Regions from separate parts of the Priestia sp. YIM B13486 genome, predicted to be linked through region 2. Evidence: riboswitches for the same ligand, from Rfam matches in the RefSeq annotation. Region 2 holds a riboswitch; each other region holds the start of a gene.
What was found. A riboswitch is a leader RNA that binds a small molecule or an ion and turns the genes downstream of it on or off. The one in region 2 is predicted to bind cyclic di-AMP.
Positions count from the first base shown of each region.

Region 1: another riboswitch for cyclic di-AMP. It lies ahead of ACFX4G_RS27585 (glutamate/proton symporter GltT); the one in region 2 lies ahead of ACFX4G_RS21165 (potassium channel family protein).
Region 3: another riboswitch for cyclic di-AMP. It lies ahead of ACFX4G_RS25270 (dicarboxylate/amino acid:cation symporter); the one in region 2 lies ahead of ACFX4G_RS21165 (potassium channel family protein).

Region 1 is NZ_JBHZOZ010000023.1:17,195-27,077, forward strand. It holds gene ACFX4G_RS27575 (hypothetical protein) at 1-129, opposite strand, end outside; gene ACFX4G_RS27580 (undecaprenyl-diphosphate phosphatase) at 587-1,411, shown strand; cyclic di-AMP (ydaO/yuaA leader) riboswitch at 1,685-1,824, shown strand; gene ACFX4G_RS27585 (glutamate/proton symporter GltT) at 1,931-3,190, shown strand; gene ytvI (sporulation integral membrane protein YtvI) at 3,404-4,435, shown strand; gene ACFX4G_RS27595 (DedA family protein) at 4,596-5,201, shown strand; gene ACFX4G_RS27600 (EcsC family protein) at 5,226-6,017, shown strand; gene ACFX4G_RS27605 (APC family permease) at 6,150-7,463, opposite strand; gene ACFX4G_RS27610 (hypothetical protein) at 7,784-8,329, shown strand; gene ACFX4G_RS27615 (alpha-galactosidase) at 8,349-9,883, shown strand, end outside.
Region 2 is NZ_JBHZOZ010000009.1:120,474-130,356, forward strand. It holds gene rocF (arginase) at 1-63, opposite strand, end outside; gene ggt (gamma-glutamyltransferase) at 500-2,578, opposite strand; gene ACFX4G_RS21145 (tetratricopeptide repeat protein) at 2,987-3,484, opposite strand; gene ACFX4G_RS21150 (YjcZ family sporulation protein) at 3,659-3,745, shown strand; gene ACFX4G_RS21155 (YjcZ family sporulation protein) at 3,933-4,013, opposite strand; gene ACFX4G_RS21160 (TrkH family potassium uptake protein) at 4,340-5,659, opposite strand; gene ACFX4G_RS21165 (potassium channel family protein) at 5,663-6,322, opposite strand; cyclic di-AMP (ydaO/yuaA leader) riboswitch at 6,447-6,591, opposite strand; gene ACFX4G_RS21170 (carboxymuconolactone decarboxylase family protein) at 6,707-7,165, opposite strand; gene ACFX4G_RS21175 (Lrp/AsnC family transcriptional regulator) at 7,286-7,741, shown strand; gene ACFX4G_RS21180 (peptidyl-prolyl cis-trans isomerase) at 8,016-8,918, opposite strand; gene ACFX4G_RS21185 (S1C family serine protease) at 8,915-9,883, opposite strand, start outside.
Region 3 is NZ_JBHZOZ010000015.1:90,253-100,135, reverse strand. It holds gene ACFX4G_RS25315 (SCO family protein) at 4-582, shown strand; gene ACFX4G_RS25310 (SGNH/GDSL hydrolase family protein) at 819-1,703, shown strand; gene ACFX4G_RS25305 (YpmS family protein) at 1,716-2,288, shown strand; gene ACFX4G_RS25300 (DUF4397 domain-containing protein) at 2,318-3,073, opposite strand; gene ACFX4G_RS25295 (hypothetical protein) at 3,288-3,449, shown strand; gene ACFX4G_RS25290 (hypothetical protein) at 3,439-3,864, shown strand; gene ACFX4G_RS25285 (YjcZ family sporulation protein) at 3,956-4,141, shown strand; gene ACFX4G_RS25280 (ATP-binding protein) at 4,295-5,695, shown strand; gene ACFX4G_RS25275 (NAD(P)/FAD-dependent oxidoreductase) at 5,913-7,382, shown strand; cyclic di-AMP (ydaO/yuaA leader) riboswitch at 7,984-8,138, shown strand; gene ACFX4G_RS25270 (dicarboxylate/amino acid:cation symporter) at 8,319-9,554, shown strand; gene ACFX4G_RS25265 (aspartate aminotransferase family protein) at 9,663-9,883, shown strand, end outside.

The DNA of each region.
Region 1 (9,883 bases), on a different contig from region 2:
AAGAATAAATCCAATAAAAAGAGGAGTATAACTAAAGCCCATAACAATCCCCGCGCCAATTAAAGGAATTCCCAGCAAGGCTTCATACCCAGCAGTGACCCATTTCATTGTACGTACATTTCCATTCATAGTAAAAAGCCTCCTAAAAAAGATACTACTATATACGAGAAAAGAGAGAAAAAAGTTTCAAATTACTTAGGGGATATGTCGTATAAGCAAGCACTAGTTGATTAAAATGATAGATGACAGTAAAGGGGATGGAAAAAACATAATGATTTAGTCATTTTTTCACACTAAAGAAAAATAGTCTAGATGATTCATTTTTAGCTAAGGACCCGGAATTTATACCGAACATAGCGACTGCTTTTTAAAACAAATAAAAGCTGATATCTTGTTTTTTGGTTATAGCATGTAAGGTTTTTATTACAAATTATTAAAGATTCTTATCTTTTTGCAAATACACATTGTATTTCATAGTTTTAACAATTATGATAAAAAAGCAAGTGTCAAAATAGGAAAATAGTTGAGCATGGAAAACGAAGCGATAAGCTTATTAATTTGAAAGAAAGGCAAGGTATATAGCTTTATGTGGGAAATTATTGTAGCAATCATTTTAGGGATTGTAGAAGGTTTAACAGAGTTTGCTCCTGTTTCGTCAACTGGGCATATGATTATTGTGGATGACCTGTGGTTAAATTCAAAAGAATTATTTTCATCTCCCGTAGCTAATACATTTAAAATTGTTATTCAGCTAGGGTCGATCTTAGCAGTAGTAGTTATTTTTAAAGATCGTTTCATTAATTTATTAGGATTGGGAAAAAAGCCAGCCGCTCCAATTGGACCGACAAATCGTTTGAATTTAATGCAAGTAATTGTTGGTCTGTTACCCGCAGGAGTGTTAGGTCTTTTGTTTGATGATTACATTGATGAACATTTGTTTTCTTTAAATACGGTGCTAATTGGCTTAGTAGTCGGAGCTGTATTAATGATTCTAGCAGATTTGTTTGGACCTAAACGTCCGCGTGTAGAGACGGTGGACCAAATGTCTTATGGACAAGCACTGGGTATAGGACTGTTTCAATGTATTGCTCTTTGGCCAGGTTTTTCTCGTTCAGGCTCAACGATTTCAGGAGGGGTTCTTCTTGGAATGAGCCATAAGGCAGCGGCAGATTTTACATTTATTATGGCAGTGCCAATCATGGCAGGAGCAAGTGGACTTTCATTGGTTAAAAACTGGCAGTATTTCACATCAGATGCACTACCGTTTTTTATTGCTGGTTTTATCAGCGCCTTTATTTTTGCGCTGGTGTCTATTCGCTTTTTCCTGAAATTAATTAATCGTATCAAATTAGTACCATTTGCACTATATCGAATTGTGTTAGCAGCTATTCTATATTTTGTATTTTTATAAAATAAACATGCGTGTTCTTTAGTCCCTTAAACTTCTAATAGAGACTCAAAGAGCAAGAAAAAGCTATTGCAACATTGCAATAGCTTTTTTGTATAAATATATATTATCGCCTTTTGAAAGCGTTTTATAAACATGGGTATTGACAAAACGTGTCGAAAAATAGTAAATTAATATTTGTGCAGTATAAAGTTAAGTAAAAGTAAGACTTCTGTTTAGTTTTATTGACTGTAAAAAACGTATGACAACGTATAGATCGTTTTAATTTTATAAAAACTGAATAATAAGCTTAATCGTATAGAGCGGGGGAATCATTATCGGCAGTAAAGCTGCCTTGGGGTGAATCCTTACAAAAGGTAGGAAACTCTCAATTCCGAATCCGACAGTTAACCCCGTTTGCTTTATTGAGAGAAAGAGCCCAAAATAGCGTAAGTAAAAGGCTGTTCTTTCTTAAGAATAGTCTTTTTTTGTTTTTTCAGAAAAGTATATACAAATGTCATACATCTTTGGGGAGGTACATCTATGAAAAAAATTCGTTTTGGTTTGGCTACGCAGATTTTTACCGGATTAATCCTCGGTGTTCTTGTAGGGGTAATTTGGTTTAACGATCCGCGTGTAGTAACATACCTACAGCCGCTAGGAGACCTATTTTTAAGATTAATTAAGATGATTGTTATTCCAATTGTTATCTCAAGCTTAGTCGTTGGAGTTGCAGGAGCAGGAAGCGGCAAACAGGTCGGAAAGCTCGGCGTTAAAACCATTCTCTATTTTGAAATTATTACGACTTTTGCAATTGTAATCGGTGTATTGGTTGCTAATATTTTTCATCCTGGGCAAGGTGTAGACATTCATTCAGCACAGAAGAGTGATATTTCACAATACGTTGAAACATCCGAACAGCAAGAAGGAAAGTCAGTGGCTGAAACTTTCTTACACATTGTTCCGACAAACTTTTTCCAGTCAATTGTTGAAGGAGACATGCTAGCAATTATCTTCTTTACAGTGTTATTTGCACTAGGAGTAGCGGCAATTGGGGAAAGAGGAAAGCCAGTTGTACAATTCTTCGACGGTGTTTCTCACGCAATGTTTCACGTGGTAAACCTTGTAATGAAAGTGGCGCCAATTGGTGTATTTGCTTTAATTGGTGTAACAGTTTCAAAATTCGGCTTAGATTCACTCCTTTCATTAGGAAAGCTTGTTATCTTAGTTTACTTAGCGTTAATTTTCTTCCTACTTGTTGTATTAGGAGGAATTGCGAAATGGGCAGGAATTAACATTTTCCACTTATTCCGCTATATGAAAGATGAACTGTTGTTAGCATACAGTACATCTAGCTCTGAGACAGTTCTTCCGCGAATTATGGAAAAACTTGAAAAGATGGGCTGTCCAAAAGCTATCGTATCGTTCGTTGTACCAATTGGTTATACATTTAACCTAGATGGTTCCGTTCTTTATCAAGCGATTGCAGCGTTATTCTTAGCGCAGGTGTATGGTATTGATTTAACGATCGTTCAACAGCTGACGCTCATTCTGGTATTGATGGTTACATCTAAAGGAATGGCTGCGGTGCCAGGAACATCATTTGTTGTATTACTGGCTACTCTTGGAACAATCGGCGTTCCGGCAGAAGGATTAGCCTTCATTGCTGGAGTAGACAGAATCATGGATATGGCACGTACGGTTGTTAACTTAGTAGGAAACACACTAGCAGCAATTGTGATGTCTAAATCTGAAGGCAAATTTGACCCTAAAAAAGGTACAGAGGTCATGAGAGCCGGCTAATTTATAAATTAAAAAGCTACTTATTCTATTCAAAAAATTAGAATAAGTAGCTTTTTTCATAATAATTCCTTTATTATTATGGAAATTGACCCTATAATATGTAACATCAGGTATAAATATATCCAAATTTTATTCTTACATAAAAGCAGTCACTGGTTCCTTTCTTTATCAATAAATATAGAGATAGCTTAGCTAGTTGGGGGATAGTAGAGTATGTGGAAAAAGCGAATATGGGTCATCGCCTCGATAGTAATCGTATGTTTGTTAATCCCTTACAGTTTACCGATTGTGTTTGCTTTATTAACAGCATTAGCGCTTGAGGGTATTGTTCAAAAATTGCATCAATCTTTTAAAATGAAGAGAGTCTACGCAGTGCTTATGACCTTCATTTTATATGTTGTTTCGCTCATACTTATTGGATTTTTTATTGTTCGGACAATCGTTACGCAAGTGGTTGCTCTTTCAAAGATAGCGCCTTCCTTTGTAAAAGAAATCTATGAAACCGCGATTTATCCAACTATTATTAAGTGGAAATACTATTCAAACGCTCTTCCTACAGAAGTGATTTCTTCTATCGAGCGCACGCTTGAAAAAACCGTAAATTCATTAGATTCTCTATTAAAAAGTACCGTGGAAATCATCATTAGCTTTGCTGCTACTGTTCCTGGGTTTCTACTAGAGTTTCTTATTTATTTAGTAGCGCTTGTATTTATCAGCCTTGAGCTGCCTGCTATTAAAAATAAAATTAAGTCATTTTTAACAGAAGAAACGAAATATAAGCTACAAGTTGTCATCACTCAGCTTATCCAAGCGGGGGTTGGTTTTATTAAGGCACAAATTATCTTAAGTGTCATGACGTTTGTAATGGCTTATGTAGGGCTTTGGTTATTAGATGTTCCGTATACCGCGCTGCTTAGTTTATTAATTGTAATTGTCGATATCTTACCAATCCTTGGGACGGGCTCGGTGCTCGTTCCATGGGGGATTTTTGCTCTTACGCAAGGGCATGACTCATTAGCAATCGGCTTATTTATTCTATTTGGAGTCATTACGGTAGTAAGACGTGTAGTAGAACCAAAAGTATTTTCTACAAATATGGGTATTTCACCTTTGGCTGCATTAGTTAGTTTGTACATTGGATTTAAACTTTTAGGCTTTGTCGGATTATTTTTAGGACCGGCTTTAGTTATTTTATACGATGCTCTTCGTAAAGTAGGTATTATTCAAATTAACTTTAAACTATAAAAGCGCTGGATAAAACTAGCGCTTTTTTTTATTGAAACTTTTGTAGTACGTAATACGTAAAGAGGGAAAGGAAAAAACTATGCCGCGTTGGTTTTTATCTATCAATCGGCTAAATTATAGTTTTGCAGTCTTAGATTTAATGACATGAGGAGGAGAATTTTTGTTAGAGTCGGTTTTACTTTCTTTAATTGAAGCGCTAAAACAGCTCTCTTATTTTGGCGTAATTCTAGCATTAACGTTTGAGTTTGTCCCGGCAGAGCTTGTTTTACCTTTAGTAGGGTATTGGGTGTACCAAGGTGATATGAACTTGTATCTGGCTATCCTTGCAGGTACAGTAGGCGGTGTTTGTGGACCGTTGACTCTTTATGCACTGGGACGTTACGGTGGACGACCGCTGATTTTAAAATATGGAAAATACTTTTTGGTGAAAGAAAAAGAAATTGACGCCGCCGATCGCTTTTTTAATAAGTACGGCAGCGGGGTTGCTTTTTTTGGACGCTTTATTCCAGGAGTGCGCACGGCTATCTCTTTTCCGTGCGGGATGGCAAAAATGAATGTATGGCTGTTTTCTATTTATACATTTGTGGCGATGCTTCCAGTAACGGCTATTTACGTATATTTAGGATATAAGTTAGGACCTAAGTGGAAAGAGGTGGGGCCGATTGTGTCTCAATATATGCAGCCTATTGGAATCGGAATTGTTGTTTTAATTGCACTGTTTTTTATCATTAAATATGTGCGGAATAAACAAGTAGGGCAGAGCTGATAAATCGAGGAAAAGAGTGAGGATATGTCAGAGTATGAGCAGTTAAGAGTAGAGTTACGAAAAATTGAAAAGTGGGAGAAAGACCAAAAAGGACTTTTTTTCTGGGAGCGGCTGGCTCGTTTGCCTTTTTCAGCTTTAGATAAAGTAACGCCAAAGTTCATTCATCAAAAAATAGAAAAATTATTAGATGAAATTGCTAAGTATGTTGATAATGGAGGCCAGTATTTAGCTAATACGTCTGCCACGCTAGAAAAAGCATCAGCACAATTACAAGAAAAGAAACAGCTTTCGATAGAGGATATTCAGCATTTATCTCTGCAAGAAATGGATGAATTGGCAGAGCATTTTATTGAAGTCCGAAAAAAGAATGCACAGCTTCAAGGAGCTACAACCGGTATAGGCGGGATTTTTACACTAGCTATTGATGTTCCTTTTGTATTAGGGCTTACACTTAAGACACTGCAAGAAGTGGCTGTTTCTTATGGTTACGACCCCACTGAGCAAGAGGAACGAATTTTCATGGTCAAATGCATGCAGTTTTCGTCTTCTGACATTGTAGGGAAACGTGCGATTTTAGAAGAATTAGCAAGCGGAAATCGAACGCAGAGCTTGCAGCAGCTGCAAGGGTGGAGAGAAGTGTTTCTAACCTACAGGGACAACTTGGGCTGGAAAAAGCTGTTCCAAATGATTCCTATAGCAGGAATGGTATTTGGAGCGTATATTAACAAACAAGCAATTAGCGATATAGGGGAAGTTGGAATGATGCTTTATCGTAAAAGACGTATTTTGGAAAAAGTCTCACAATCGCAAAAATAAAAAGAGACTGGTACGAAAGTATTTTAGTTGAAGAAAAATCCGAACGAGTTTGATTCTTGGTTGAGAATCAAATACGTTCGGATTTTTCCATTGGTATAGTAAATGTAGCTTTCATGTGTTAAGTCTATTTCCTTAATCAAAATGAAAAGTAGGAATGGTAATAGTATTTTTTCGTCTGGCAATCAGTAAATAAATAATTCCGATTATACTCCATACAATACCGATAAATAAGGATGTTTTTTCTAAGTTAAGCCACATAAAAAATAAAAATAAGCTGCCGAGTAAAGGCATAAGTACATATGAAATATATCCACTGAGAGATCGTTTGTTTTGTTGAATAAAATAATGGATAAAAACCGCTATGTTCACTGAACTGAACGCAATTAAAGCACCAAAATTAATTAAAGAGGTAGCTTTTTCAAGAGACAGACCTAGTGAAATTAAAGAGAGGCCACCAATAATCACTACGTTCCAAACAGGCGTCTTTGTTTTAGGGTGAATATAGCCAAAAATTCCCCGAGGCAGATAACCATCTTTCCCAATTGCATAGAGAAGTCTTGATGCACTCATATGTGAGACAAGTCCAGAAGCAATAGTTGAAGTCAAGGCCGCTGCTACAAAAATAGATTGAAAAAGCTGGCCACCAATTTTATAAGCGATCTCCGCTGATGCACCTTCTAAATCATGAAACAAAGAGGCTGAAGGGAAAAGAAGCTGCGCAGAGTAAGAAACCGTGATAAATAAGGCGCCTCCCGTACACGCAATAATAAGAATCCCTTTAGGAATGGTTTTCTCAGGCTTAAGTGTTTCTTCGGCCATAGTGGTTACAGCATCAAATCCTAAAAAAGAAAAGCATAAAATAGCTGCTCCGTTTAATAACAGAGATATAGAGGCCGATTCACTTATAAACGGTTTAAATGATAGCTCTTGGCCTTGAGTTGTAGCACTTAAAATAATAAAGATAATAGCGACTAAAATTTGAAAAGCAACTAATAGCGTACCAAAAGAAACGGTTAAATGAACGCTGAAAATATTTATTATGGTCATGATGACAACAAAGCTGATAATCCATACGGCCTTTGGAACACCTGGAAACAGAGAGCTTAGGTAAATATTTGTCAAAAGCGCATTAATCATTGGCAGAAATAGATAATCAAGAAGAGCCGTCCATCCTACCAAAAAACCAATGTTTGGATTCATTACTTGCTGTGCGTATGTATAAGAGGAACCAGCTCCGGGAAAAGCTTTTACCATCCTTCCGTAACTAATGGCTGTAAATAAAATAGCGATCAACGTGAATGCATAAGCGCCTGAAACATGTCCATCTGTTGATTCAGTTACAATGCCAAATGTATCAAAAACGGCCATAGGTGCCATGTAGCCTAACCCTATCACAACGATATGCCATAATTTTAGTTGTTTAAGAAGAGAAGGTTCATGATTCATATTTGTCATCCTTTCTGTGTATAATCATTCTGCATTATTTATTATTATACTATATTATTAAATTTGTCATCTTTTTTTGAAAAAGAAGAGAAAATTGCGGGCTAAGAGATAAAGAGCATTTAATTGATTACTAGATAAAGCAAAAAAATGCTTTTTTTCACTTTGATTTTTACCATTGAGTCTAGAAAGTATTTTACATAAAATGAAAGAAAGTAAAAAAGCTTCGTTTAGGTGATCTACTTGTAATAAATACGAAAATAAATTTTTGAATGCGGTTACATTTTTGTTGGTGTACAAAATTAAGAATGATGGTGAAGGAGATGAAGGAAGTGATTGCTACACCCTATATAAACTTGGAGATAAACAAGGAACCAGGTGTGCATGTCGTATTGGATGAAACAAAAAAAGATGGTGTTTACTTTATTAAATTAACGGTCAAGTCGGTTAAAAAAAGAATTCTTCCAAAAATGAAATTAAAATGGAGCGTTCCATTGTTAGATATCCAACTGTATAAATCTTTACAAACTAGTAAGGGCGATGTGAATGCCTCTTTTGTTCATTGTTTTATGAATAAGAATGGTTCTAACCGCTACACCATTGCATGTTCAGACATACGTCATCCTATTCTGTGTGCTCCTAATTGGAAAGACATGTGTTTAGATGTAGAAATGACCTTATTTAGTGAAAGCACTTGGTCTCTTCATAGCTATGAAACTGAACTGCGAGTAGACACAAGAATAGTTGAAACAGAAGAGTTATTCAAAGGTTTAGCGAAATGGTATGAGAGAAAAGAGATTAATCTAGCATCTGCTTTTGAGCATGCAACGGCAATAGATGAAAAAGGAAATGTCTCGTTAGATATTTGATGGTAAGGAGAGGAATAAAATGGGGATCTTATTTAATGAAGGTACAAAGGAATTTCACCTGCAGGGACGCGATGTAAGTTATATCTTTTCAGTGTTGAGAAACGGGCAGCTCGGTCACTTGTACTATGGAAAAAAGCTTAAGCACCGTTCATCTTTTCAGCATTTTTTACGTGTAGAAACAAGAGGAGCTAGCGCTTCGGTATATGAAGGAGAACTAGCATTTTCTCTTGAAACAATCAAACAAGAGTATCCTTCTTATGGAACAACAGACTTCAGAGAGCCAGCCTATCAACTTCTTCAGCAAAACGGAAGCCGAATCACAAATTTTGAATACGATAACCATAAAATTTACAAAGGCAAGAAGCCATTAAAAGGCTTACCTGCTACATATGTAGAAGAAGAGAGTGAAGCCACAAGTGTAGAAGTTGAACTGATTGATAAATTGCTCAATGCATCACTTATTTTAACGTATACCGTTTACGAAGACCGAAATATTATTACGCGTCACTCACGATTTGAGCATAGAGGAGAAGAACCAGTCGATATTTTGCGTATCATGAGCGGCAGCATTGATTTGCCTACATCAAATTATGAGATGGTTCAGCTTTCCGGTGCGTGGATTCGAGAAAGACACGTGAAAACACGAATGCTTCAGCCTGGTATTCAAAGTATTTCTAGTGCGAGAGGTACAAGCAGCAGTCAGCAAAACCCATTTTTAATTTTAAAAAATCCAGCTGCAACTGAACACAGTGGAGAAGCGTATGGTTTTAGTCTTGTATACAGCGGAAACTTTCTTGGACAAGTGGAAGTAGATCATTATAATGTATCAAGAATAACGATGGGAATTCATCCTTTTGATTTTCAGTGGCGACTAGAGAGTGGAGAAACTTTTCAATCACCAGAACTAGTACTGGCTTATTCAAATAGCGGTCTAAACGGACTTAGCCAAGAGTATCATGAGCTTTATCGCAAGCGTCTAGCTAGAGGAAAATGGCGGGATTTGGAGCGGCCAGTTTTAATTAATAACTGGGAAGCGACGTACTTTGATTTTAACGAAGAGAAAATTGTACATATTGCCAAAGAAGCACAAAAGCTGGGCGTTGAACTTTTCGTATTAGATGACGGCTGGTTTGGCAAGCGTAACGATGATACAACTTCTCTTGGAGACTGGTTTGTAGATAAAAATAAGCTTCCGGGCGGTATGAAGTCATTGGCTCAAAAAGTAACGGATTTAGGTATGGACTTTGGGTTATGGTTTGAACCCGAAATGATTTCAAAGCAAAGCGACTTGTATGAAAAGCATCCAGATTGGTTGATTCATGTGCCAAATCGTCATCAATCTCATGGACGAAATCAATATGTGCTTGATTTTTCAAGAGAAGAAGTAGTGAATTATATCTATGAACGAATGGAAGCTATTTTAAGTGAAGCACCTATCTCTTATATAAAATGGGATATGAATCGAAATATAACAGAGATTGGATCTGTTGGGCTGCCCGCGAACCGTCAGTTTGAAGTAGTACACCGCTATATTTTAGGTGTGTATGATTTGTA
Region 2 (9,883 bases):
TACACCCCTTCTTGTTTGTCCGTAATCCATGGGTACACCGATAATTGAAATGTCTTTTTTCATTTTCTATACCTCCGTTGCATTTTATTTTGTGTGAAGTAAACATAGGTGTTTATTTAACTATGTATTTTTTTCATTGATACAGCCCCTCATCTATTTCTTATGCAAAAATGATGCCAACTTTGTTTGTAGCATTCTATCAGTCTTTTTATCACGGGTTTTCTTACATACGCCAAAAAAACTGTCGATTTCTACAACTTTTTGGCAAACCACGCCAATTTTTTTGTCGTTTGGTTTAAAATCGCCAATTTTATTTGCTTTCATAAAAAAGAGATGCGACATAATAAATTCCATTCAACAGCTAGAAGTAACTACACACAGAAAACCTACATTTGTCATACCCATAAAAAAATCCGAACGAGTTGGATTCTTCATCAAGAATCTCAATTCATCGTTCGGATTTTTCTTCACCTAAAATACTTTTGTCCCAGTCTCTCTTTTAATTTGTAATAACGTCTCCGTCTTCATCATCGCCTGTATCGTCTTCACCAGGATCTTTTTCTAATGAGACCACTTTCTTTTTGTCATCCCATTTCACTTTGTAGCCAAGTGATTTGGCTACTTTGATAACTGATAAATAAGAGTGATGATTTGGTTTATACAGCTTTAAGTCACTCGAATCAATGACGCCTAAGCCTAACAGCAGGCGATCGGATTGAACGTAAGGCTTTCCATCAATCAGCTTCACTTGCTTATCAGTAAATGGATAAACGGCACGGTTGACTTCAACTGTAAACTCTCCTTTTTTCTCTTCTTTAATTGGTTTTGGCTGTTTGGATACATATTTAATTGCGTCTACTCCTAATACCGTGCCTTGGCGCGTATTATCAGCGCCTCCGTACATTTTCCCCGTTTCATAGTCATAGATAACCGCTTGAACGTTTCCAATATGCTCAGGCTTTTCTTCAAACGCATGTCCTTTAGCCATCATTTCAAGAATTGTATCTTGGCTAAAGCCAGGTTCCCATCTTACGGTTGGATAGCCGCCTGAATAAATACGAGGTGTTAAAATCGCTTTTTGAATCGGCATCTTATGGTCAATAACATTCATAATCGTTTCTGCTACAGACGCAATAATGGTTGGGCCTCCCGGTGAGCCAATTGCCATGAACGGCTTTCCGTCTTTTAACAGCATAGTTGGAGACATGCTGCTTCGAGGACGTTTTTTAGGCTCAACCTGGTTCACGCCTCCCGGAGTGGCATCAAAATCCGTCATTTCATTGTTGAGCATAAATCCGTAGTCAGGAACCATAATTCCTGAACCAAAAACTTGTTCAATGGTAGTCGTGTAAGAAACCATGTTTCCCCATTTGTCTACAACAGAGAAATGAGTCGTTTGGCCGATTGGATTTTCTTCCTTTACTGTTGCTTTATTTGGATTTTCTTTTCCTTCATATTTCCAAGGGTCTCCTTCTTTGACATTAGGCGTTGCTTTGTTTGGATTAATTAATTTACGACGTTCTTTAATATAATCTTCATCTAACAGTCCTTTTTTCGGCACTTCGTAAAAGTCTTCATCTGCCATATACGCCGCGCGATCCGCGAAAGCTAAGTGCATCGCTTCCGTTAAATGCTGCAAATACTGAGGCGTATTGGAACCCATTTTTTCTACATCATAACCTTCCATTAGCTTTAAAATCTGCTGAACGGTTAATCCGCCGGAGCTAGGAGGAGCCGCACTAACCACATCGTAGCCCCGGTAAGTTGTTTTAACCGGCTCACGTTCTTTTACAACGTAATTTTTCAAATCATCCATGGTCATGCTTCCATCGCGTTTTTGAACTTCTTTAACAAGCGCTTTTCCAATTTCTCCTTTATAAAGAGCGTCTGATCCTTCTTTTTGAATAAGCTTTAATGTTTTAGCAAGATCCGGCTGAACAAGCTTATCTCCTTCTTTTAACGGCTTGCCATTCGGCACGAATACATTACCGGCCGTTTGGTATCTTTCAAGCTTGTCCACATTTTCATCAATGTACTGAGCCATCGACCAATTTACTTTGATTCCTTGTTCTGCTTGAGCAATAGCTGGTTTAATAACATCTGATAAGTCCATTGTTCCATAATCTTTAAGGGCTGTTTCTACTCCTTTTAGCGTACCAGGAACTCCAACTGCTTTTCCTGTTATGTGACGCTTACTGAAAGGGATGACTTTTCCTTTTGAATCTAAAAACAGCTTAGGCGTGACATCAGCTGGTGCCATTTCACGGCTGTCTAGCATCGTAATTTTATCTTTCTTTTTTTCATAAATCATCATAAAGCCGCCGCCGCCGATACCTGACATCATCGGTTCCACAACGTTGAGAGATAATTGAATAGCAGCTGCCGCGTCCACAGCATTTCCGCCTTCAGCTAAAACTTTCCTGCCCGCTTCAGCAGCCAGCGGGTGAGATGCCGCTACAATTCCTTGTGTAGCACCTCGTTTCATTGAATGGTCGACACCCGGAACTTCAGCAGCAGCTGGTGTGACAACTAAACTTAAACTAAATAATGCAATAACCAACATCTTCATAACCTTCACCTGGGTCTCCTCCTTCAAATACATTATTTCACATCGTCTGAAACGATGGATTTCACAAAGAATAAATTGGTTTATTATGATATTTTTTACATATGTGTATAAATAAAAAGCAAAGTAAATCAGACCTTTGCTTTTTTTAGTTAGTCGCATGTTTAACTTTTCTCTATTCATTTACAATTATCTATATTTTCTAACAATTTATCCATAGGCTGATAGTTTCTTACTATTTTTGGAATTATGTAGACTGAACGCTCTAATAATGTAGAAAATCTAGCAGTTAAGAAGTCGTTGGACTTACATGCACTTCTTAAAATTTCTATAAATATTCTTATTGTTATATAAAAAGCAATTCTTTATGAAAATCAGCATATGTTTCCTAAAAACCAAAAATAAAACAGGACTTTTGATTCACCGTCCTGTTTGCAGCATGTTTTCGACTTTTTTAATATCCCCGTGAGTAGGATTGATTTCCCGGGCATAAGCAATTTGTTCTTTCGCTTTTTCCATTTCTTTTAATTGAATATAGGTTTTTGCGAGTTCGAGCGGCAGCATAACCCCTTCAAAACCAAGATCTTGTGCCCGCTGCAAGTAAGACAGCGATTTTTCGTAATTCCCTCCAAACATAAGCGGAGTTTCCCGGTATTTTATTCCTCGAACGAAGTGCGCCAAGCTTGAAGATGGATTTAATGTTAGTGCCTGATGAAGAGCTCTGTCCATTTCTAAATTTAATACCATTTTTTCAAAAATAATTGATTCTTCGATTTGCTTTGCTAAACAAACCGCTAAGTAACAGTACAAATCAGATGCTTGAGGTTTTTTCTTCATTTCTTGTTGAATTTCACGTTTGATCTCTTTCCACTTACCCTCTTCTAGCTGATTCATGACGTATTCTACATGTATTCCCACCACTTTGCCCTCCTTTTCCTCTTTATCATAAAGGATTTCTGCACAAATGAAAAAAGTAAGTGTTCTTCATTTTTCTCAAAAGATCGTTACCGTTAAAAAATAGGCAAATTTCTCAATCAGTTAACCCAATTAGTACATAGGATATAGAGAATTTTATTAAAGGAGGTTACACATATGGGCGCAAAAGGCGGTTTTGGTTTTTCATTTATCGTTGTTTTATTTATTCTATTAGTAATCGTAGGATGTTCTTGCTACTACTAATTTTTAGAGGGGATGAACATCATTCATCCTCTTATTTCAAAAAAAACCATGCTTTCGCATGGCTACATACCGATTAGATGAATGAGTAGAGGAACTCATTGTTCGGCAATATTGAAGAAATTTTTGGTTTTTACTTCCGCCTAGTATGCCCTTTTTGACGGGGGCTATGCGCAAATAAAGTTAACGTTTAAAAGCGAAAGCCAGACGCACCTACAATAACAAGTAAAACAAATAACACAACGATTAACGCAAAATTTTGTTTTCCCACGTACCATCCCTCACTTCCTGTTATCTGCTTTTAGTGTATGCAACAGCTTGGCAAAATGTTTAGGACAGGGGTGCGGATTTTTTTAACGAGAAAAACCTTCAAATTTCGTCAAAAAAGTGAATCATATTTTTGTTTCTTTCGTTATATATAGTAAGAGATTTTTTTACTATAAAAAAGGGGGGCCTTTAATGCGCCGACATTCTAAATTGCCCATTGTTCTTGTCTTTGCCTTCTTTTTATTCATCGCAACTGTTTTGTGCGTAACCTCTTATATGTCTTGAACGTATAAATAATATAAAAAAATCGCCTCATCGAAGGCGATTTTTCTACCCCAGCATTATATCTTCATTTGGATAACGAACGGCTTCACGCTTTTGCTTAGATAATGAAAACGCAAGCGTTAATGGCCCCACTTTTCCTAAAAACATGATAAAGATAATAATCACGCGTCCAAAGTACGAAAGTTCAGGAGTTGCTCCCATCGATAAACCTACTGTTCCAAATGCAGAAACAACTTCAAACATAATTTTTACAAACGGCAGGTTTTCCGAAATATTTAACAGGAAAATGGCCCCAAATACAAACATAATTGAAATCATCGTGATGGCTAGTGCCTTAAACACGTGAAGAGGAAGAAGTCGTCTCTTTAATAGCACAATATCTTCCCGGCTTCGTAAAAATGCCCATACAGAAAAAATAATCACCACAAACGTCGTGAGTTTGATACCGCCTCCTGTTGAAGCACTTCCTGCACCAATAAACATTAACATAACCATTAAAAATATAGTGGAATCATGCAAACTTCCTATATCGATACTATTAAAACCTGCTGTACGTGTCGTTACAGCTTGAAAATAAGATGCCCACACTTTGTCTCCTAATGACAAACTTCCGAGCGTATGTGGATTGCTGTACTCCAAGAAAAAAATAAAAAGCATGGCAACCACGTTAATCGCAAACGTGCTGATGATCATAATTTTCGAATGCAGCGTTAGCTTTTTATAGGATTTTTTTACCCACATATCTGCAAGGACGGTAAACCCTAATCCACCGATAATGAACAAAAAAGAAATCGTTATGTTAATAATGGGATCTCCTACATACTGAACCAGGCTGTCAGATAATAGTCCGAACCCTGCGTTATTAAAAGCCGAAATCGAATGAAACAAGCTAAAGAACAGCCCCTTAGACCATCCGAACTCCGGAACCCAGCGTATCGCTAGAAAGATAAGTGCAACAAACTCAATTAAAAATGAAAAGATAAACAGTCTTTTAACTAGCAGGACAACTCCGCCGATGCTCGTTTGATTTAATGCCTGCTGAACGAGCATACGCTCTTTAAATCCAATTTTTTTACCTAGCATCATAAAAATCAACACGGCAAATGACATAATGCCAAGACCGCCTATTTGAATTAACAGCATAATAATCGTTTGACCAATGACGGTAAAACGTGTACCTGTATCTACGACGGCTAAGCCGGTTACTGTCATCGCGGAAGTAGACGTAAAAAGGGCGTCTACCCACCGGATGGGCTCAGTAGTAGAAACAGGCATCATCAATAGAAGAGCACCTATAATAATTCCTCCGCCAAAAATGGAGACAAGCAGCTGCGGAGGGGTGAGTTTAATGATTTGTTTTTTCATAAGTTAAACTCCTTCTTCTTCAAAACGGTTCAAATCGCGATTATGTCCGATAACAATCAGCATATCTCCTTGTTCAATTATTTCATGCGCGGTAGGCGAAATCACCATTTCCCCGTCTTTTCGCTGAAAGCCGATAATGTTGCAGCCGTACTTGGCACGAATGTTCAAATCAAACAGCGTTTTATTATGAAGTTTCTTAGAGGCGACAATTTCGACAATACTATAATCCTTTGACAGTTCAATGTAATCAATGATCTTTTCTGACACCACGTGATGAGCAATACGCTTAGCAATATCGCGCTCAGGATGAATGACTTTGTCCGCTCCTATTTTCTCCAGCACCTTTTGATGATACATATTCACTGCTTTTACCCATACTTGCTTAACGCCCATATCTTTTAAAAGCATCGTTGCGAGCACGCTCGCTTCGATATCATCCCCAAACGAAATAAGAGCATGATCAACATTGCGAATACCTAGCCCCTTTAAGCTAGCTTCATCAATTGCATTCGCCTGCACAACATATGTAGCTGAGTTGCTAAATTTATTTACTACCTCCTGATTGCGGTCAATAGCGAGCACATCCACATCCAGATTAGCAAACTCTTCAACCAAACTGCCTCCAAAACGACCTAATCCCAATACAGCAAACTGTTTTTTCATAATGTATTTATTCCTTTCTTCAACTGCTGTGTGTTCTCTTAGCTTATACTTTTTCTAAAAAATTACATCTTTTTCTTAAAAAAAGCGCAAAAAAACACAGGAAGGCTCCTGTGTTTTTTCACACTCTTCCCCCTCAAAACGCTTGCGAAGTTAGCTGTCGGGTTCGGGTTTTAAGAGTAACCCTACCTTTTTAAGGATTCACCCCGGAGCACAATATGTGCGTAAATAATGGGTCCTCCGCTCCGTAATGGATTAAGCGATTTTTATTCAAATGTCTATGATCTATTTTTTAGAATAATCGATTCGATTCATGATACATTTCACTTCACGAAAGCTATCTTACTCCTGTGGATTTTGTCTGTCAAGATATTTTTAGGGAAGACCTCACTTGCCCTGCAAGCTGCAAAAATCATATAAATCTAAACTGACAATCATTTTGTGAAATTGATCAAATAAATTAATAACAGCTAAAAGCTCTAACAGCTGCGTATCACTGTAAAATTTCTTTAATTGATCCATATCAGCATCCGTCAACTCCCTTGGACGCACCCGGTATACATCAATAAATCGAAACAGCAGTCGATCTTTTTCTTCCAGCTCTTTTTCTCTTAACACTTTTTGATTAAGCGTCTCATCGCCTACATATGACATGCTCATACATGTCTCACAGCCGTTAACACCTGCTAGGTAAAGCCTCATTTTTTCCTTAGTCTCTTTTTCTACTATACCGCTGTTCCAAAGCGTTTCGTAAAGCTCATCGTACAATCTTTTTACATGCGGAATTAAATTCAATGCTTTTTCAAAATTTGTTCCCTCTTCGTTTGCTAATAAAACTCTTGCCATTTTTCACTCACTCCTTTTTAATTATTATAGTAAGAAAAATGGAAATTTCAGATTACATATAAAACATTTTATCTACTATTACTAATCAAATGAAACGTTAATGAGAAAGAAGGTTTTCAATTGAAAATTGATGAAATTGATTTATCGATTTTGCAGGCGCTGCAGCAAAACAGCCGCCTTTCCTTACGAGAGCTAGGAAAACAAATTAATTTGTCTCCTCCTTCGGTGGCAGAGCGAGTAAGGCAGCTAGAGAGCTTTGGCGTTATAAAAGGGTATACGATTGATATTGATTATGAAAAGCTGCATTTGCCCGTGTCGTGTTTTATTGAAGTAACGATGAAAAACGGAGAGCACGAGCGTTTTAAACGATTTATTTCTCAGTATCCCTACGCTTTATTCTGTGAACGCATCGCCGGGCAAGCCTGCTTTATTACAAAGCTTCAGCTTCCTCACCTGCACATACTCGAACAATTTATTAACGAAATTACACCTTATGCCAAAACGATTTCACACATCGCCCTTTCTCATGTGAAGATGGCTCCTGCATTATTGAGTCATTTAAAAGATGAAAAGTGATTGAAACGTAACGAAAAAATCCGAACGAATCATCGTTCGGATCTTCTTTCCATTAAACTACTTTTGTCCCAGCCTCTTTTATTCGTCCAACAGCATAAAAAATAACCCTCCAAAGCTGGAGGGTATAAATTTTCCGAATAATGAAAGTTTTACAACTTCATTTTATCAGGTGCCGACATTTCTGTCTACTTAAAAATGTAAAAGAGCTCTCTATTAATAGAAAGCTCTTTTACCTGCTTGTTTTTTGAAAACAATCAATCTATATAAAAGGAAACTACCTAAGGTTAAAAGTCACGTGAAACCTTGGCAGTTGATCCTGGATATACCGGTTGTTATGATTCAAAACAAGTTCTTTCATCATTTCTTCTTTGACTTCTGATTCCGTTTTTTTATCTTTTTGTTTTAAAATAAGAATATAATAGACTTTACCCATTTTAATGGGCTCACTACTCTCTCCGATGTGCTGTTTTTTTAAAACATCTATAAAAGAAGGAGATAGACTTGAAAGCTTTAGATTATCAGCATTCTCTATTTTGCTGACTGTCTGGAATTCAGCATATTTTTTTTGAACGTCCTGAAGAGATGTTCCCTTTTGCAGTTCAGCCGCAGCGGCGTCGGCATCATGTAAAGTGGAAAAAGCCAGCTGCGTAAAAGATACGCGCGTTAGATCGTTTTCAATACGTTTATAGTAAGCAGTTAGTTCATCAGACGTAATTTGTTTGCGGAAATATTCTTCTAATTTAAACTGATTCGTTAGCTGGTTGGTTACATCACTGGAACGAATATTTAACACTTCATAACCTTGTTTTCTTGTATCCTCGTCATATGAGCGTTTAATTTGCTTCCACATATCCTCGACTTGTTTTTGTACTTTATCGCTTGTCTTTAGATGTGAAATTAAGATTTTTTGCATAACAAGCTGCCGCAATAACTCTTTGCGGTAGCTTGTATCATTTAGCGGAGCATCTGGATTTAAGAACCCTTCAACGGCTAAAAAACGGTTGAATTCAGCTCCTGTCACCTTGCCTCCCTCATACGCTGCCAGTTCTTTGGTAGAAGATAGCTGACTAATTTCTACAGAAGGAAACATCGTGTTTGAATGCTTCCCTCCGCAGCCGGTTAAAAATCCGAACGCTGTTAATACTGCTAGCAGCAGCTTTAACGGTGTTGAACTCATCCATTGTTATCCTGCTGTTCTGAAAGCTTCAGAGAAATAGTTTGTTTTTTTCCATTTCGGTACACGTCTAATTTTACCGTGTCTCCTACTTTACGTTTTGTGTATAGATATTGACGTAAATCACTGGATGTTTTGACTTCGTTTCCATCGATGGCAACAATCACGTCTTTTGATTGTAAACCTGCATCAGAAGCAGAAGAGAATGGTTCAACCGTCGTTACGACAACTCCTTCAGACGTATCGCTTGTTAGGCCTAGCTGGTTTTGTTTTGTTGCAGCTGAAAGCTGACCTACATCTTGAAGACCTACCCCCATATATGGACGCGTTATTTTCCCATTTTTCATCAGCTGTTCAATCGTCGGCTGCACTTCATCACTTGGAAGAGCAAAGCCGATGCCTTCTACATTGTCTTCTGAAATTTTCATACTGTTGATGCCGACTACTTCACCGGAAGAATTGATAAGTGCACCGCCGCTGTTTCCTGGATTAATCGCCGCATCCGTTTGAATTGCATCTACGTTCCAATTTTCTGAAATAGGGACAGAGCGTTTTGCTGCGCTCACGATACCTTGTGTGACAGTACGAGAAAACTGTTCACCAAGAGGATTTCCGATTGCAAGCACCGTTTCACCCGCTACTAAATCCGATGATTTTCCGAACTTCGCCACTTGTTCAACATTTTTGTCAGACATTTCAAGCACCGCTAAATCCGTTAGCGCGTCAGCTCCGACAATTTTAGCTTTTTCTTTTTGTCCGTTTGAAAGTGACACTTCTACTTCGCTTGCGCCGTCAATAACGTGGTTATTGGTCACAACGTAGGCTTTTCCATTTTCTTTTTTGAAAATAACACCGGAACCCGTTCCTGCTTCTTGCGTTTGGGTATCTCCAGAAAATGGATTTGTTTGCTGTTGAATATTGTTCACGCCTACAACAGCAGCTGATACTTTATTTACAACTGAAACAAG
Region 3 (9,883 bases), on a different contig from region 2:
CATATGAAAAGCTGGTCTTATAAATTGTCTTTTTTACTGCTCATTAGTTGTATGATGTTAACAGCCTGTGGTTCCAAAATAGAAAATCCTCTCAATTGGAAGATGGACTCTTTTTCTTATGTTAACCAAGATCAAAAGAAAGTAGGGCTAAGTCAGCTGAAAGGGAACGTTTGGGTAGCTAACTTTATCTTCACAAGCTGCGAAACCGTATGTCCCCCAATGACGGCTCATATGGCTAAATTACAAAAAATGGCCAAGGATGAAGGGCTGGACGTTCGCTTTGTTTCATTTAGCGTAGACCCTGAAGTGGACACTCCACCGAAAATGAAGGACTATGCGACTAAATTTGGCGCTGATTTTTCGAATTGGGATTTCTTAACGGGTTATAAACAAGCGGAAATTGAAAAGTTTGCGCTGGACCAATTTAAAACGATTGTGAAAAAGCCGCAAGAAAATCCGCAGGTTATTCACGGTACGGATTTTTTTCTAATTGACAAAGATGGAGTCGTTCAAAAATCTTATCAGGGAGTGACTGATCCTCCTTATGAAGATATGATAAAAGATATCAAAACCCTTCAGTAAGAGCTATAAATCCGTCAAATCTATCCGCCAAACACAGCTATCTTTATAGTGATGTGTTAGCGGATATTTTTATGAAAGAAACATGCTTATCCTTTTTTTTACATATACTATATATAAGAAACGTAGTAAAATATCAACTTGACATAGTATGATAAGATATAAAGATATAGTTATTCAGAGCGGTAAGCAGTATTGCTTGTGACAGCGAGAATACAGCATAGTTAGTAGGTGTTATGATGAGAAAATGGAAAAGTATAGTGATAAGCAGTATGAGTGCGGTGGTGTTAGCGAGCTGTTCGACGACGACTTTTTTGCCAACGGACAATAAAGAAGAAGCCGTTCAGAAAGAAGTGGATTTAACACCTAAAAAGCATATTCCGAAAGGCTTTTTTCCTGTAGATTTAGATATTGTAGCCATTGGTGACTCATTAACAGAAGGAGTAGGAGATGAGTCTAAAAAAGGCGGTTATGTACCATACTTAACTAAATACCTTTCTAAACAAAATGAAGTGCAAAATGTACGAACAGAGAATCTAGGCAAAAGAGGAAACCGGACGGATCAGCTATTAGCGAGGTTAAATCAGCCGGGAGTAGCAGCTGAAGTATCAAGAGCAGACATCGTTTTCTTGACGATTGGCGGCAATGACGTGATGAAAGTGGTAAGAGATTACTTTTACAATATCTCAATTAAGACGTTTGAATCACAGCAGTCAAAATATGAAAAACGTCTAAATGACGTGTTTTCACGTATACGTAAGCTTAATCCTAATGCTCATATTTATTTAATTGGTTTTTATAATCCATTCTTTAAATCGTTAAGTGATGTGAAAGAAATTAATGTCGTTATTAATGAATGGAATGCGGCAAGCGAGAAAATTGCTTCTCAATATGATAATGTAAGTTATGTAAAAATTGATGATATTTTTTATGATTCTGACGTAAATTTATTAGGGAAAGACGAGTTTCACCCTAATAAAAAAGGGTACAAACTAATGGCTGAACGCATTAGTAAATCAATGGAGGAAGAAGATCCTCTCGTTGGAGATCAGAAAAAGGAAACAGCAAAAGAAGTTACATCTGATGAAAAAGAGAAAAACACGAAAGAGAGTGGGAACGAGTAAGGAGATTGTTATATGAAGAAGTGGAAAACCCTATTTATCGCGTTATTAGGGATTAATGTTCTAGGGGCTATCCTTATTATTGCGTTTATTTTTCAACCGGTTGACAAGGCCAATCCAACTCCCTCTGAAAAAGTAGAAGGAGACGCAGAACTAACTATTTTGGCTAAAAAAGCGGACTTAAATGTACTGATTGATAAATATTTAAAGAAAGAATTTAAGAATCAGCCGCTTAACTACAAAATTACTCTCACCGATGTAGTAAGAGTAGACGGTACGATTCAAGTATTCGGCGATGACATTAATATTCGAATGACATTTGATCCAATCGTACAAAAAAATGGAGATATTGTGCTTGAACAGCAGTCACTTTCTGTTGGAAAGCTGCAGCTTCCTGTCCGCACAGTGCTTCGATACGTAAATAATAACTTTGCGCTACCAGAATGGGTAACGATTGATCCAAAGAATGAATCAGTATACGTAGCGTTACAGCAGATGAAGTTAGAGAGTGATTTTGCTGTAAAAGTACAAAAGTTTGATTTGAAAAATGATGATATTCGCGTACGTTTAATTTCGCGCAGTGAATAAAAAACCTTCCAATTTGGAAGGTTTTTTTGTTAACGATCTTGGGAAATCAGCGCTTCTAATACAGGACGGTTCTTAGCAAATCCGACGGCATATACTGTATATGTTCGATTCGGGCGAAGGTTCAGTGCCGGGATTTCGAGTACTACATTTTTGGTTCCTGCTATGCGCACACTAAGTTGAACATGAATGGGGGATAAAGGCAAATATTTTGTGACTTCTTTAAACTGCACTCCAGAAAAAATGACGTCTCCGCCTCTAGCCGCAATATCCACAGCAGGAGCATCCGGAGAAAGGTGCGCAAACCGAAGCTTTGTTTCTCCACTTGGTACATCCGTATTGTCATAGATAAACAATAAATCAAGCTTGTTTAGCTCATCTACCGCCGCTACCGTGTAATTTTGGTTTCCTTCAAATGTAAATGATTCCGTTAAAACAGGTCTTCCCGTTTCTCCAGCGGGATAAATAGAAATTGTATATCTTCCAGGTTCTTGTAATTCAATATAATCTGTTTCTTGTTTATAAGTTAAGTTACGAATCACTCGTTTGTTGTTAATATAAATATCTACAGATGGAGAATCTGGAGAAGCGTGAAGTATACGAATTTGCGGCGGATTTACGCGCAGATTCGTATTTTCAGAAGAAGTTAAGATGGCCTGCTGGATATAGTACAAATGCTTTTGATAATAATGAATATGCTTAGATGGATCACTATACTTATAGTAGTTAGCTAGAAAATCGTATTTCATTGCTTTTTTAATATATTGATCAAAGGAATAATTAGCCATATGTTCAGCTCCCTTATTGTCGGAGTATAAAAACATTTCCATACGTAACCAAACATATGCTAAAACTCATAATTTATGCCGATCACTGATCACTCCCGAGACCTCCAAGAAGAAACAATGAGCCAAATGCCCTCTATGTGCATATACTGAATCAAATTATTGACTGAAGGCTTATTGTACGACCGAAATTAGTATAGAAAAAAGGAGTGAGAGCATGCGCGATTTTTATGCTCGGATGCTACGGTTAATTATGTTAAGTTTTTTACTGCTGCTACTTTTAATTCAATTTACAGAGCGCTCTACTTCATTTATTCACATTACCCCCGCGCTAAATAAAGTAACCGAGCGAATTGAGCTGATTACCTATGATCAATAAATGTATGTTTTCTGCGTTTCGATATGTACTTGTTCTTTATGCTATCTGCTTTACATTTTTATTTGTTAGTACAGTTCCAAGTCTATTTGGTTTCACCGTGACCGTTCAAGAAACGGATTATCACCATCTGCATCGCGGAGATATAGTTGTCTTTAGAGACGAATCATCTTCTTCAAAGAATGAACTTGTACTGGCCCATAATCAAGAGCTTGATGTACTGGTTACAGCTCAAAGAGGTTCTTTGCCTGCTTCTTTTAAAGTGATTGGAAGCTACGCATACCATCTCCCGTATATAGGGGGCATTATTGGATTTATGAAAGAGCTTACTACGTTACTGGTAATGGGAAGTATTTTACTTTTGTTGTTTTCGTATACGCTGCAGCCGAAAAGGCGAATATGGCGTAAGAGAAAGTGAAAAATGGGCGAATGCACATACAGGACAATCAACTAATGCATATAAAGTACAGTGTACGAAATGAATAAAAAAAACAAGAGGAGAGATTGCTATGTATAACTACGATTGTTACGACCCATGCCATCACGGAGGCTATCACCACCTATATGATACTTGCCACTATCCAATTAGCTATCCAATTGGCGGTTATCATCATTGCGGAACGGGTCAGTCATTTGCATTAATTGTTGTGCTATTTATTTTATTAATCATCATTGGCTGCACCTGTTTTTGCTGATTAGGCCTCATTTGCTCGCATGTGCGAGCTTTTTATAACAGATAGAAAAGGACAAACTTACATATAAATTATTTAAATAATAAAAAAATTTTGCCAAATCAACATTTACCATATTATACTATAGCTAGTAACTCAATAAGCGAAGGTGAATATATGGAAAAGGAAAAAGTATTTCAACAGCTATTTTCAATGTCATTTACACCAATGCTCGTAATGAATATGGATGGAGATATTCAAATTTTAAATGAAGCGTGCTGCCACCTTTTTAAAACGACGGAAGAACGACTTCTTTCCTGTAATGTATTTGAAGAGCCAAATCGCTTTTTTATTGAAAAGCATGAAGTGGAACCGTTAAGAAAGCAAGAGGAAGAAGTTGTTTTACTTAAGAAAAAAGTAGATCAGCAGTTTCCGATGCACATCCATATTCAGCGCACGGAAGGGGATATTCCGCTCTTAGTTGTTCAGTGGAAAGAGTTTTCCTCAAGTATTGAAAAACAAGAGGAAGTCATTCGAAAAATGAAGCAATATAAGCAGTTTGTCCAGCAAAGTCAAGATGCATTTATTGTAACAAGAGAAGGCCGAATTCAATATTTGAATCCTGCTGGTGTTAAACTTCTTGGCGGCGAGAAAAAAGAAGAGTATATCGGGCGTCCTTGGCTTCATTTTATTCACCCCGAACATTTAGAAATCGTAAAAGAACGAATGGTTCAGCTGATGAATGGAATGTCCGTGAGGCCGCGTGTTGATGTGAAACTATTGACTAAAAAAGGAGTTGTCATTATTGAATCTTCGGCAACCAAAATTAAGTTTGAAGGACAGGATGCCATTCAGTATATTATTCGCGACGTAACGGATCGAAAAAAATATGATGAAATGGCAAGCAAATCTGAAAAGCTTACAATGGTGAGCAAGTTAGCGGCAGGAGTAGCACATGAAATTCGTAATCCAATGACGGCGATTAAAGGGTTTATTCAGCTGTTAAAAGCATCGAAACAGTACAACGAAGAATACAATGATATTATGCTTGAAGAATTGAATCGCGTCGAATCCATTATTCAAGAATTTTTAACGCTGGCCAAGCCTAAAATTGAAAACTCATACCACCCCAAAAGTCTCAATCAAATCATACGTCATGTGACATTACTATTAGATACACACGCCAATTATAAAAACTGTCGTATTATTAATGAGATTAGTGATGAGATTACAATCTTTTGTGAAGAAAATGCGCTTAAACAAGTTTTTATTAATTTAATTCAAAATGCGCTTGAGTCAATGAGCAAAGGTACAGTTAAAGTCACCGTTGAGAAAAGAAATGAATACGGCATGGTCATTATCGAGGATGAAGGCTGTGGAATTGATGAGCAATCTTTAGCTCGGCTAGGTGAACCATTTTATTCCACTAAACAAACAGGAACGGGGCTAGGGTTAATGATTAGCTACCGAATAATCGAACAGCATCAAGGGCATATTTCATTTGCGAGTAAAGTAGGAGTAGGAACAAAAGTAGAAATTGCTCTTCCGTACATTAAAGAACCAGTGAACATTTCATAGCGCTTGCTATTCGTTCACTGGTTTTTATTTGTTCGGAATAAAAACGAATGTTTTTTAAATATTTTATTTTAATGTTCGTGTATATTGTTGACTAAAGGATTTTTTTTTGATATATTATCAAATGGCTAGAAAATAACCGAATGATAATAAAAAAAGAAAATTCGGTCAATAACTTTTATCTTTTACCCAAAGAAAAAAGATGATGGGAGAATGTACAATGAACTCAAATTATGATGTTATTGTGGTAGGGGCAGGACCCGCTGGGATTTTTACTTGCTATGAGTTAACGTTAAAATTACCGGAAGCAACTATTTTATTAATCGATAAAGGACACGATATCTATCGACGTAATTGTCCGATTCTTCAGAAAAAAATTGAAAAATGTCCGCCTGCGGTTGGCAAAAAAGAGTTTGCTGGCTGTTTGCCCGCTTGTTCTATTACAAATGGTTTTGGTGGAGCCGGCGCATATTCAGACGGGAAATTTAATATCACCAGTGAATTTGGAGGTTGGATGACGGATTATCTATCTGAATCACAGGTGGTAGATTTAATTAAATATGTGGATGAAATTAATTTAAAACACGGAGCAACCGATACGATTACGGATCCGTTAACTGATAAAGTTCGTGAAATTGAAAAACGCGGATACGCAGCAGGATTAAAGCTATTGCGTGCCCAGGTGCGTCATTTAGGAACAGAGCAAAATTTGGAAATTTTAAAAAGCATTTATGAATACTTAAAAGAAAAAATTGATATGCAGTATAAAACGGAAGTAGCCGATTTAATAACAGAAAAAGAAGACGGTCAGCATATCGTGCGCGGTATCGAATTGAAGAATGGTGAAAGAATTACGGCTGATAAAGTGGTTGTTTCACCAGGTCGAGACGGCTCGAAGTGGATGAGCGACTTACTAAAAAAACGTCGTTTGAAAATGATTAACAATCAAGTGGACATCGGCGTTCGAGTCGAAACATCCAACGTTGTTATGGAAGAAATCAACAAGCACTTGTACGAAGGGAAATTCATTTACAATACGTCTGTAGGTACAAGAGTCAGAACGTTCTGCAGCAATCCTTCAGGACATGTGGTAGTAGAGAATCATTCAGGTATTATGTTAGCAAATGGACACGCATACAAAGATCCGAAGCTTGGAAGTCAAAATACGAACTTTGCGCTGCTTGTTTCTCATAAATTTTCGGATCCATTTGATCAGCCGAACGAATATGCGCACGAAGTATCAAGATTAGCTAATATGCTGTCAAACGGGGGCTTAGTTGTTCAAAAGTATGGAGATATTTTAAAGGGCCGTCGTTCAACAGCGACTCGAATTAAAGAAGGCTTTTTAGAACCAACGTTAAAAGAAGCTGTACCTGGTGACTTGGGCTTAGTGCTTCCTTATAATACGATGAAAAGCTTAATTGAAATGACAGAAGCACTGGATCATGTAACGCCTGGGTTAGCATCTGAACATACGCTATTTTACGGTGTGGAAGCGAAATTTTACTCCGCCCGTCCGAAGTTAAACGATAAGTTTGAAACTGAAATTTCTGGTTTATACGTGGGAGGAGACGGAGCTGGTATTACGCGAGGGCTCGCGCAGGCAAGTGCGTGCGGTGTGTGGGTAGCGCGTGACATTGTTGAAAAATTAAAGAATCGCAAAGCAAGTTCTGAACCTGTTACTGTATAAAAAAAGAGGCCGTCACGGCCTCTTTTTTTTATGTGTTAAATAACGAGAGCGACTAAGTAAAAAGTAAAGAACTTGTACCGCTCCAACTCCGATAGTTTTATATGATAATTACCCGCTCTTTTTTAAAAAGTATGACGGAATCCATCCTTCTATCGTGAACAGAATTAAATACAATAAGGCGAATTGATAATGTCCATTTCTTTGCATCAATAAATTCAGTGGAATTTTAAGGAGGGTATATCAAGCAATACAAGGATAAAATCAACAGTTGAAAAGAGTTATTTTTTGATGAGTAAAATATTTATGAAAGCAATAAAGTACACGGATATTAGAATAATTATGCAAATTTATGAATGAGAGTTAATGAGAATAAAGTTCACTTTACAAACTATTTTTTGAATTAATTTTTTATCCATTAGATTGTAAGTCTTGTTAAATAAGTATTTGTGGTTTATTGAAATATGATGTAAAAATTTTAAAATATAACAATTATCAACTTTTTATGATAAAATCATGCATTATTTTTGAATAAAAACTTGACAGAAACATATAAAATGAATTTTAATTAAAGTAACAATTATTATCATGCAAAAATATTAAAGAAAATTATTTGCTTAATCTCTTTTGTTTTATAAGAGAACGGGGGACCCATATTTGTGCGTAATGTACTTGGGGTGAATCTTGAATGAATCAAGTAGGGTAACTCACGTACCCGAATCCGACAGCTAACTCCGTAAGCATTCAGTGAGGGAATAACAGGTCTATGACACCATGATATTCTCATGGTTTTTTGTATAGCTAAAAATATTCCTAAACTATTAATCTGAAAATTTTTAATATATTGTATATTTTGAGTGTTATCGTTCTCAATGCATGGTAAAATAAGTATAGTAGTTAGAATCATTCTAATATAATTTATTTACGGGAGGTAAATCTATGAAGCTATCGACAAAGATCATTATCGCGCTAATTGCTGGTGCTATTGTAGGAGTGTTAATTAACGCTTTTGCTCCAAGTGCTTTTGCTCCGCTGGACAAGTACTTGTTTACACCGCTTGGCCAAATTTTCTTAAGCTTAATTAAAATGCTTGTTGTACCAATTGTGTTTTTCTCTATCACGTTAGGTGTAGCAGGTTTAGGAGATCCTAAAAAACTAGGAAGAATCGGGGCTAAAACAGTTTCGTACTTCCTAGTGACAACAACCGTTGCTATTGTAATTGGTTTATTATTAGCATTTGTTATTAAACCAGGAACATTTGGATCTTTTGATACAAAAAACGCTTCTTTTGAAGCCGAAAAAGCACCGCCGGTTGGAGAAACATTCTTAAATATGATTCCAGTCAATCCAATTCAAGCGATGGCTGAAGGGAATATGCTTCAACTTATCGTTTTCTCTATCTTTATCGGTTTTGGTATAACGATGCTTGGAAGTAAAACAAAAGGGCTTTACAATTTACTTGAGCAAGGCAATGAATTGATGATGTACCTTGTGAATCTAGTGATGAAGTTTGCTCCTTACGGAACATTTGGGCTTCTTGCAACAGCAGTCGGAAGTCAAGGCTGGCAGGCAATTAAAGCGATGGGGCTGTACATGATTGTAGTCGTGCTCGCACTGTTTATCCATTCGATCGTAACATATGGGGGATCAGTCGCTCTTATGGCCAGACGTAACCCAATTGAATTCTTTAAAGGTTTTGCTCCTGCGATGACAGTTGGATTCAGTACATCAAGCAGTAATGCAACGCTTCCGATTTCAATGAATGTGGCTCAAAAAAATCTTCGTGTCCCGGAGTCCATCAGCAGTTTTGTTCAGCCGTTAGGTGCTACCATTAACATGGATGGAACGGCAATTATGCAAGGTGTAGCGACTATTTTTATTGCACAAGTATACGGCGTTGACCTGTCGCTGGGTGCTCTTGTGACGGTTGTATTGACAGCGGTGCTTGCTAGTATTGGTACAGCAGGTGTGCCTGGAGTTGGTCTCATTATGCTAGCAATGGTATTGAGTTCGGTTGGTCTGCCTGTAGCAGGTATCGGATTGATTATTGGAATTGATCGCTTGCTTGACATGCTTCGTACATCTGTAAATATTACGGGAGACGCTGCGTGTGCCGTTATTGTGGCTGAGTCAGAAGCAAAGCGTATCGATAAATCTGTAACGCAATCAGCTTAATAAGCGTAAAAGCTCTAGCTATATGCTAGGGCTTTTTTTATTGGCAAGAAACTCTTCGTTTCAGCATACAGTTTAATAAGAGTGTATGTTTGAAAGGAGAGTGCGGAAATGAATAAAACTCATGTAATAAAGCCGCTGCTCGACGACGACTACCCAGTTATTTCATATGGAAAAGGAATTTATTTGTACGACCAAGATGGAAAAAGGTACATAGATGCTTCGTCGGGGGCAGTTACAGCAAGTATTGGACACGGCGTAAAAGAAATTATTGATGCGATGACCGATCAGGCACAGAAAGTTGCGTTTGTATATCGGTCGCAGTTTACAAG